Regions from separate parts of the Paenibacillus sp. J22P218 genome, predicted to be linked through region 1. Evidence: predicted binding sites of a transcription regulator. Region 1 holds the regulator's gene; the other holds the start of a gene.

What was found. The regulator Rex, encoded in region 1, represses fermentation and respiration genes when NADH is low (regulators of the CRP and FNR family bind a similar motif). The targets are predictions, from matches to a motif close to TTGTGAAATATTTCACAA.
Region 2: a site for Rex is predicted at 1,632-1,649, ahead of nadA (quinolinate synthase NadA). Genes of this name have one in related genera too.

Annotation. Positions count from the first base shown of each region.
Region 1 is NZ_JBWDNL010000002.1:882,443-887,706, forward strand. Features, by position in the region: gene dinG (ATP-dependent DNA helicase DinG) at 1-2,739, shown strand, start outside; gene AC0YN0_RS12985 (redox-sensing transcriptional repressor Rex) at 2,736-3,392, shown strand; gene AC0YN0_RS12990 (amidohydrolase) at 3,373-4,683, shown strand; gene AC0YN0_RS12995 (cell wall elongation regulator TseB-like domain-containing protein) at 4,683-5,255, shown strand.
Region 2 is NZ_JBWDNL010000010.1:71,992-77,255, forward strand. Features, by position in the region: gene AC0YN0_RS29945 (ABC transporter permease) at 1-416, shown strand, start outside; gene AC0YN0_RS29950 (ABC transporter permease) at 418-1,380, shown strand; gene nadA (quinolinate synthase NadA) at 1,716-2,654, shown strand; gene nadB (L-aspartate oxidase) at 2,695-4,308, shown strand; gene nadC (carboxylating nicotinate-nucleotide diphosphorylase) at 4,301-5,185, shown strand; gene AC0YN0_RS29970 (type III pantothenate kinase) at 5,182-5,264, shown strand, end outside.

The DNA.
Region 1 (5,264 bases):
GCCGTAGTTGAAGATGCGCCGGAATTGCAGGAGGTGCTCGTACAGCTCATACCCTTGCTTGATGATGCTGTGCTCGTCGCGCATAATGTTGGTTTCGATGCAGGCTTTCTGAATCAAGCGCTTGATCGTTGCGGTTATCATGGCTTTGCCGGACGCAGGCTCGATACAATTGAACTGCTTCGCATATTATATCCTTCCATTACGACTTATCAGCTTGGCGCTGTAACGGAAATGTTCGGCATCGAGCATGAAAGCCACCATCGTGCGGACAGCGATGCTCTCGCTACTGCGAACTTATTTATCGAAATTGTTCAAAAGCTTCGCCAATTGCCGCTGCTTACGTTGCAGCGGCTATCTGCGCTAATTAACGATGGAAGCGATTTAAGCTGGTTTATAGCAGAGACGCTGCAGCGTATGGAAGTTCGAAATGTGTTCGAGCCTGCAGAATACGATTACTTTAATCAATTTGCGCTTAAGGTTAGAGAATGGACAGAAGAACAGCCGCCGCGAGCCGAGAGCGACAATATCTCGCTCGGCGAATTGTCTTTCGAACAATATTTGGCGGATGTGAAGGCGCGTTTCGAAGCTCGCTTCGAAAATTACGAGGAGCGCGAAGCGCAAACGGAAATGTTCCATGAAGTGTACAATGCCTTAAACAGCGACCAGCATTTGCTTATTGAAGCGGGAACGGGAACAGGCAAGTCGTTAGGGTATCTGATCCCGGCCTTGTATTACGGCATTCGCAACAATAAAAAGATTGTTGTCAGCACACATACGATTAACTTGCAAGAGCAGCTTCGGCAACGGGATATCCCGCTGCTGGAGGACGTGCTGCCATTTCCTTTCAAGGCTTCGATCTTCAAGGGGAGAGGCAATTACTTATGTTTGCGCAAATTCGAAGGCAAAGTGAATACGAAAGATCTTGTATCGCCAATAGATGATGTCATTACAGCTGCACAAATGGTCGTTTGGCTTGGTGAAACGGAGACCGGCGATCAAGAGGAGCTGAATTTCGGCAACAAAGGCGCTGACTTCTGGTCAACCGTAGCCAGCGATGCCGATTCCTGCCTTAACCGGGCATGTCCGTGGTTCAAACGTTGTTATTATCACCGCGCCAAGCAGGAATCGAACATCGCAGATGTATGTGTGACTAATCATTCGATGTTATTCACCGATATCCAGGCGGATCATCGTTTGCTTCCAACATACAGCCATCTTATTATAGATGAAGCGCATCATGTGGAAGAGGTCGCAGGCAAGCATCTTGGCATGCAGGTCAGCTATTTCTCTTTTAATCAGGCCGTACAGCGTCTCTATAAGGATGCCAGGTCTGGCTTGCTTCCAGCTCTTAGAATTAAGCTGCAATACGAGGATGATGCGCATCAATCAGCTTGGCTGGAGACAATCGATACGGTCATCCCTATATTTAATGATATTAAAGAACATTGGGATAAACTGTTCGAAATGTTCTATAGCTTTACCTCGGTATCGAATGAGCTTGCTTCAGGCGAAGCCGGGCAAGCGGTTTGCCGCTTGAAGATCGGCGAGCTGCCAGCCGGTTGGGACGACGCCGTTACGACTGAAGGTAATGTGCATACGGAGCTTAATCGGATTATTCGAACGTTGGACAAAATGGTTATTGATATTAAAGATCGTGTGGATGATTCAACGATTCAAGCTGCCATCACGGATCTTAACGGTGCTTTAAGGGATTTGACCCGCGTAAAGGATGAATTGCATATTTTCATCAAGCTGGAGCAGGTAGCGTCCGTATTCTGGATTGAGGCGAGCAGCGCCTATCGTTATCGTTCGGTTCATTTGTATGCAGCACCGGTAGATGTGAGCGAGCAGCTTCAGAAATATTTCTTCGATGTCAAAGAAAGCATTGTCATGACTTCGGCTACCTTATCCGTGCAGAAGTCGTTCCAATACGCGGCCGAACAGCTAGGACTTACAGGGTACGAGGAGCAAGGCCGGCTTAAGACCGTGCAATTGCCGTCGCCGTTCAATTATCGGGAGCAGGCGCTAGTCGTCATCCCGCGCAACTTCCCGGTATTGAAAGGTTCCTATGTGGATCAAGCCTACTTAGATATGTTGACGGAATCATTGGCGGCATCGGCGAAGGAAACGAAGGGAAGAATGCTTGTATTATTCACATCGTACAAGATGCTGAAGCAAGTGTATGAGCCGCTTAAGGAACGTTTGTCTGAGTCCGGCATACAAGTGCTCGGCCAAGGCATCGACAGCGGCAACCGGACGAAGCTGACGAGACGTTTCCGGCAGCAGCCCGAATCGGTTCTGCTCGGGACGAGCAGCTTCTGGGAAGGGGTAGACATTCCCGGGGAAGCGCTCATCTGTCTCGCCATTGTACGCTTGCCGTTCCAGCCGCCTAACCATCCGCTTGCGGAGGCTAAGTCAGAACTGCTGCTCAGGCAGAAGCAAAATCCGTTCATGAAGCTGTCCATACCGCAAGCCGTCATCCGATTCAAGCAAGGATTCGGACGGCTCGTGCGAACATCGCAAGACAAAGGCATTGTCATCATCTACGATACGCGGATCATCGATGCGTATTACGGCAAGCATTTCCTGTATTCCTTACCGGGACCGAAGATCGAGACGATGCATACGGAGCAAATGGTGCTGCGCATGCGAGAGTGGCTAAGCAGCAGCGTAAGTGCAACAGATAAGAAGGATTCGAATGAGCAAAAACCAGCGATATCAGAGGAGGAGAAAGGTTGAAGCAGACGAAAATATCAGAAGCTGTCGTTAGACGGCTGCCTATCTATCTTCAAGTATTGAACGAGCTGCATACTCGTGAAGTTCAAACCGTTTCATCTCAGGAATTGGGCGTTAAGCTCGACCTTAATCCTGCTCAGATTCGCAAGGATCTCGCTTATTTCGGAGAGTTCGGCCGCAAAGGGATCGGCTATGACGTTTTGTATCTCATCGAGAAGATCAGACAAATACTGAAGGTCGATCAACCGATTAACGTAGCGCTCGCCGGTGCCGGTAATCTAGGACATGCTTTATGCAATTACAATAAGTATTCCAAAGACAATATGAAAATCACGGCCGTGTTCGACGCTCATCCGAGCAAAATCGGCATTAGCATTAACAACCTGCAGGTACTGCCGATGGAAGAACTGCCGCGAATTATCGTCCAGCAAAGTATTCGAATCGGTATCATTACCGTGCCTGCCCACGAAGCGCAGAACGTCGCGAATCAATTCGTGGAAGCCGGAATCGAAGGCATATTGAACTTCGCGCCCGCCATTCTGCGCGTTCCCGAGCATATTCGGATTCACAACGCCGATTTCACGCGTGATTTGCTTAGCTTGGCCTATTATTTAGCAGGAGAAGGAGAATCAGCTAATGAGTCAACTATGGATTGAGAACGGCTTATTCATCACGATGGATGAGAGCCGCATGACGTTTAAAGGACATATGGTCGTAACGAATGACCGTATTACATACTTAGGAGAAGCTGCGCCTGTTGCGCCTGTCGACGTTGCGGCCGATGCGCGCAAGATTGACGGCAGCAAGCTGGCTTTTATGCCGGGACTGATTAACACCCACGGACATGCGGCAATGACGCTGTTGCGCGGATATTCGGACGATCAAAATTTGCAAGTATGGCTGCAAGAGAAGATGTGGCCGATGGAAGCGAAGTATGTCGATCAAGATACGAAGGCGGGCAGCGCACTCGCTATCGTCGAGATGCTTAAGACAGGTACGACGGCATTCGTCGATATGTATGATCGGATGGATCAGGTCGCTATGATGGTTGAGCAATCTGGTATTCGGGGCTGCTTGACGCGCGGCGTTATCGGCTTGTGCGAGAAGGAAGTGCAAGACGCGAAGCTGGCAGAAGCGATAGCCTTTGCCCGTGATTGGAATGGCAAAGCCGACGGTAGAATTACGACGATGATATCGCCTCATGCACCCTATACATGTCCGCCTGATTATATAGAGCGATTCGTTCAAGCGGCGCATGACTATAACCTGCCTCTTCATACTCATATGTCCGAGACAATTGCCGAGGTAGAGCAAAACGTTCGCGATTACGCCTTACGTCCTGTTGAGCATTTGGACAAGCACGGCTTTTTCTCCCGTCCATCGCTTGTAGCCCATGCCGTACATCTTAACGATGCCGAGATCGAGCTGCTAGCCGCGCGCGGCGTTGCGGTATCCCACAACCCGGTCAGCAACTTGAAGCTGGCGAGCGGCGTTGCCCGCGTGACTGATCTTCTTAAAGCTGGCGTTACCGTATCGCTTGGGACGGATAGCGTAGCGAGCAACAATAACCTGGACTTGTTCCAAGAGATTAAACTTGCCGCACTTCTGCACAAGGGAGTGTCTGGCGATCCGACGGCAATCCCTGCGGTTGAAGCGCTTCGTATGGGAACCGTATATGGCGCCCGCTCGATCTGGCAGCAAGATCAGATTGGCGTCTTGCGTGTAGGCATGAAAGCCGACTTTATTGCGATTAATTTGGATCAGCCTCAGTTCTACCCGCTGACAGATATCGTATCGCATTTGGTTTATTCCGGCTCGGGGCGCGATGTGCAGCATGTGTGGGTAGATGGACGTCAAGTTGTTCAAAATGGTGAATGTACATTGCTGGATGAAGAACAAATCCGCTTCGAAGCGCAAGCGAGCTTCGAGCGTTTGCTGCAAGCCTAATGCGTGCGGATACGAAGAAACGCCAGCCGATTATGACTACGCAGCGATGGATCTTTGTCATCGTCGCCGTTCTGCTCATCATCATCACGACGACTGCGATTTATTATAAGGATATCAAGTCTCCTCGCTGGTCGGATGAGAGGGAGGCGAAAGCCGAAGCGATAGAAGCGGCTGACTTGACGGAAGTCGATCAAATAAGCAAGCATATTTGGGATCAAGTAAGTTGGTTTGTTTCCGGTAAAAATGCGGATGGCGAACAGATCTACGTATGGCTGCCGAGACCTGTAGACGAAGAAACTGACGAAGAAACATCGACGCAAGAACCAGAACCGATTGTCGTGAAAGCATCCGAAGCAGAGGCGAAGAAGGCCATTCGGGCCAAGTTCGACCTCGCGAAGCCTGAAGCTGTTGTAAAGCGAATGCAGCCTGGGCTGCTTGGCGACAAACCGGTATGGGAAATCTTTTATACGCTTAAGGCAGACGAGACCCATTACTACTACGATTTTTATTCATTTACGAGCGGCGATTTTTTGAACGAATATAAGCTGCCAGCGAAGACGGAGCCTCAATAGGCTCCGTTT
Region 2 (5,264 bases), on a different contig from region 1:
GTGCGGTCGGCCACAATCCAGATGCTGCGCTGTATGCCGGCATGAACGTGAAGAGCACGCTTATCAAGTCGATGTTCATAAGTGGTATTTTCGCGGGCCTTGGCGGCGTTTTCGAAATATTGGGCGTCTTCGGTTATCAGACGGTTATGGCCGCAACATGGGGTTATGGCTTCGACGGCATCGCGGTTGCTCTGCTTGGCGGCAATACGCCGGTTGGCGTGCTGCTCGGCGCGATCTTGTTCGGCGGCTTGTCCTATGGCTCCGCTGGCATGAACTTTGGCGCTGAAGTGCCGCAGGAAATTGTGCGGATCGTGATCGGGTCGGTTATTTTTTTCGTTGCTTCCCATGGCATTGTGAAGTTTTTCTTGAAGCCGTTTTTAAGCAAACGGGCAGAAAAACGGAAGGAGGCGGTGTAGGATGAACGTTATTGAAGTACTTGGGCAACTGCTCAACATTACGCTCGTGTTCTCGACTGCACTCATCTTCACCGCCCTCGGAGGTCTTTTCTCCGAACGGTCAGGCGTCGTTAATATCGGTCTTGAGGGTCTTATGGTGTCCGGCGCCTTCGCAGCGGCAGTCGTTACCGATTATGCGATCCAAGCAGGTCTGGAAGAATCGGCTCCTTGGATCGGATTAGCCGCGGCAGCGATATATGGCGTGCTCTTCTCGCTCCTGCACGCAGTTGCAACGATTACGTTTCGCTCGGATCAGACGGTTGTCGGCGTCGTTATTAATATTTTGGCGCTCGGACTTGCCATCTATTTGACGAGAAGTCTGTACAATGATTCGGGCCAAACGACGATGCTCGACTTCGTCTTCGAGAAATGGGCAATACCAGGATTATCGTCCATTCCGATAATCGGCAACGGATTGTTCAATTCATATCCTACTACTTATATAGCTCTTATTCTTGCGGGCATCAGTTACTTTGTACTGTTCCGCACGCCGTTCGGGCTGCGCCTGCGTGCAGTTGGCGAGCATCCGAGCTCGGCCGATACGGTAGGCATCAGCGTGACGAAGTATCGTTACATCGGCGTTATGCTGAGCGGCGCGTTAGCCGGTCTTGGCGGCGCGACAATTACGCTGACGACGACAAGCAGCTTCGCTCACAACACGATTTCCGGTCAAGGCTTTATCGCTTTGGCGGCGCTCATCTTCGGCAAGTGGAATCCGCTTGGCGTAGTGGGAGCGGCGATGTTCTTCGGTTTCGCGCAAGCGCTGCGCAACTTTGCCCAGCTATTCGAATTTTCGAAGCAAATTCCGGCTGAATTTTTCTACATGCTGCCGTATGTGCTGACGCTGATCGTTCTCGCTGGCGGCATCGGCCGCTCGAATGCCCCTGCGGCGCTCGGCGAGCCGTACGATCCGGCTAGACGGTAATGAATTCGGTCCTCGATTTGTTGAAGACTGTCTCCAGGTGAGCCTAGAGACAGTCTTTTATTTTGGCGGTCTATAAGAGCAAATTGTACCTTGAACAAAAGTGAAAACCTCGCTCGACAAAGCAATTTCAAAAATGGTTCTAGAAAAAGGCGTTTACGCATTGACAGAGCCATTTACCAAGTGTAAATTAAATCTTAATCAAATGAATTTATCCCTTTTGGTTTAAACTATAGGCAAGCGACTTTCTGAGTATGTGCATCAATTCACAAAGTAGCACTTGCCGCATATCGGAATGGGAGTTGACTCCCATCCCTCATAAGAGGAGAGGATCCACTGTGGAAGCATTAGCGCTGGAACGCAAGGCGGAACAAAACCGGGAACTGCGTGAGAGGCTGTTGCAATTAAAGAAAGAACGTAACGCCATTATTTTGGCTCATTACTATCAGCGTGATGAAATACAGGAAGTGGCCGATTTTCGCGGCGATTCGTTCCTGCTCGCACAGAAAGCGGCGCAAACCGATGCAGAAGTCATCGTATTTTGCGGCGTTCACTTCATGGGGGAAAGCGCGAAGATCCTTGCTCCTAACAAGACGGTCATCATTCCGGACGAACGCGCCGGCTGCCCAATGGCAGATATGGTTAACGTCGACGGTTTGCGCAAGCTGAAGGCTCAGCATCCGAACGCGAAGGTTGTGACGTACATCAACTCGTCGGCAGAGATTAAGGCAGAGACGGATATTTGCTGTACATCGGCGAATGCGGTGAAGGTTGTTAACTCGGTAGAGGGCGATGAAGTGATCTGGGTGCCGGACAAAAACCTTGGCCACTACGTGCAACAGAATACCGACAAGAAAATGATCATTTGGGAAGGCTACTGCAACACCCATGACATGCTCACCGTCAAGGATGTTGAAGAGATGAAAGCGAAGTATCCGAATGCGCAGTTCGTCGTTCATCCGGAATGCCGTCCAGAAGTGGTAGAGCTTGGCGATTTCGTCGGAAGTACAACCGCTATCATTAAATATTGCAAAGAATCAGATTGCCAAGAGTTTATCGTTGGCACAGAGGACGGCACGGGATACCAGCTTCGACTCGACAGCCCGGGCAAGACGTTCCACTTTGCTTCGAAATATTTGGTTTGTCCGAACATGAAGGTTAATAATTTGAAGAAGCTCGTCAAAGCGCTTGAGACGATGCAACCGCAAATCTACGTACCGCCGCATATTGCGGATCAAGCCCGTTTGTCCTTGGAGCGCATGCTACTTGTAAAGTAGGATGCGCTACTCCTATGCTCAAATTCAAAGGAGCGTCATCATGATTCCTAGATACTTGGTTGATGTGCAGCTGGACGAGCTGCCTGTTGTGGATAAGGATGTCATCGTTATCGGGGCCGGCATTGCCGGTCTTTTTACCGCTATACGGTCTAGCGAGGACAACTCGGTATTGATGATTACGAAGAAGTCGCTGCTCGACAGCAATACCCGCTATGCACAGGGAGGCATTGCCGCGGTTATATCGGACGAGGATTCGCCTGCCTATCATTTGCAAGATACGTTAATAGCTGGCGCAGGCTTATGCTCCGAAGAAGCGGTGAATGCGCTTGTCCATGAAGGGCCGCGAGGCGTGCAGAGTCTCATCTCGATGGGGACGCAGTTCGATGTGGAGAACGGCGAGTTCGCGCTCACGAAGGAAGGTGCTCATAGCCAGCGCCGTATTTTGCATGCCAACGGGGATGCGACCGGCTATGAGATTGTAAGAGCGTTGTCGGCCAATGCGGTTAACAATCCGAAGATTGAAGTATGGGACGATCACTTCGTGATCGACCTTGTGACACATGACGGCGTATGCTGCGGCGCGATCGTACAGAAGCCTAGCGGACAGCGTGTATTCGTGCGGGGCAAGGCAGTCATTCTCAGCTCGGGCGGAGCAGGCCAATTGTATCGGTATACGACGAATCCGGAAGTTGCTACAGGTGACGGTATCGCCATCGCCTATCGCGCCGGTGCCTACATTCAAGATGTAGAGTTCATTCAATTCCATCCTACCTCGCTCTGTTATCCAGGCGCGCCGCGCTTCCTCATATCGGAAGCGGTACGCGGAGAAGGGGCTTATTTGCGTAATATTAAAGGCGAGCGCTTCATGGAACGTTACCATGAGCAGTTGGAACTTGCGCCGCGCGATATTGTGGCAAGAGCCATCGTCAGCGAGATGGAAGAAACGAAATCGACTTTTGTCTACATAGATATTACTCATGAGTCGCCAGAGATGGTGAAGCATCGTTTTCCTACCATATATGAATACTGTTTGAGGTATGGTCTCGACTTGACGTCCGATTGGATTCCGGTTGCGCCGGCCATGCATTATATGATGGGCGGAGTCAAAACCGATCTAAATGGGGAAACAAATATAAAGCGGCTTTTTGCCTGCGGCGAAGTATCCTCGACAGGTGTTCATGGCGCTAATCGGCTTGCCAGCAATTCGTTGTCCGAGGCGATCGTCTTCGGCCGTCGTATTGTGAAACGGATCAACGATTTGCCGAAGAACGACGTTGTGGCTGTAATCGAGAATGAGCCGGGCCGCGTAAGCGCGCCGACACAGGCGATTGTCGAGAAAAGGCTGAAGCTGCAAAAAATTATGGTTAGGTACGCCGGCTTGCGGCGCAACGCCAAAGGCCTCGAGAAAGGAATCGAGGAGCTGAAGCGTCAGCTTCCGATCTATCAATCGGTACTAACGAAAGCGGAGGAATACGAATTCGCGAATCTGCTTACTTGCGCACTGCTTACGTCCGAGGCGGCGTTGCAGCGACAAGAGAGCCGCGGAGCGCATTATCGTGAGGATTTCCCGCAGCGAGACGATCAGAATTGGCGCAAGCATACGGTGCTGCACCGTTTACATGGCATTACGGAGGAGCGTATTGAAGATGTTTGAGTGGACGACAGGCGGATATGATGCGGTCATGCGCGATCAGATTCGCGCTTGGCTTGCAGAGGATATAGGCAGCGGAGACATTACGACAGAGACGACGATCCCGCGCGGCTCGTTGTCGAAAGCTGTAATCCATGTGAAGGAGAGCGGCATTATTGCTGGTCTACCCATTGCCCGTCTCGTATTCGAGGTTGTTGATCCATCGCTTGTGTTCCAGGCCATGGCAACGGATGGCGAGCGTGTGGAGAAGGGCAAAGTCATTGCGATTGTAGAGGGCAGCACGCACAGCCTTCTTACGGGGGAGAGGCTAGCGCTCAACCTCATGCAGCGCCTATCGGGCATCGCAACGAAGACCGCTAAGTTCGTTGAAGCGCTTGCCGGCTTGCCGGTAAGACTTGTCGATACGCGCAAGACGACGCCGGGTCATCGGATGCTGGAGAAGTATGCGGTTCGGGTCGGCGGCGGATCGAACCATCGTTTCGGGCTGTATGACGCGGTAATGATTAAAGACAATCATATCAAGGGCGCAGGAGGCATCCGAGCTGCTGTTGAAGCCGCACGGAGACAAATTCCGCATACGATGAAGATTGAAGTAGAGACCGAGTCGATGGAACAGGTGCAAGAAGCGCTTGATGTCGGCGCGGATATCATTATGCTGGATAATATGCCGAACGAGCGTATGACAGAGGCGGTTGCCCATATTAAAGCAACATCACCGCATGTTATCGTTGAAGCATCCGGCGGCGTTACGCTGGCTACCGTTCATGGCATTGCAGCCACCGGTGTCGACGTGATATCCGTTGGCGGACTGACTTATTCGTTCCAGGCGCTGGATATTAGCCTCGATCTGAATGAGAAGAAGGGCGGCGAGCAGCGTTGATTCTCGTCATCGATGTAGGGAATACAAATATCGTGCTCGGCATATACAAGGGCAAGGAGCTGCTTCATCATTGGCGGCT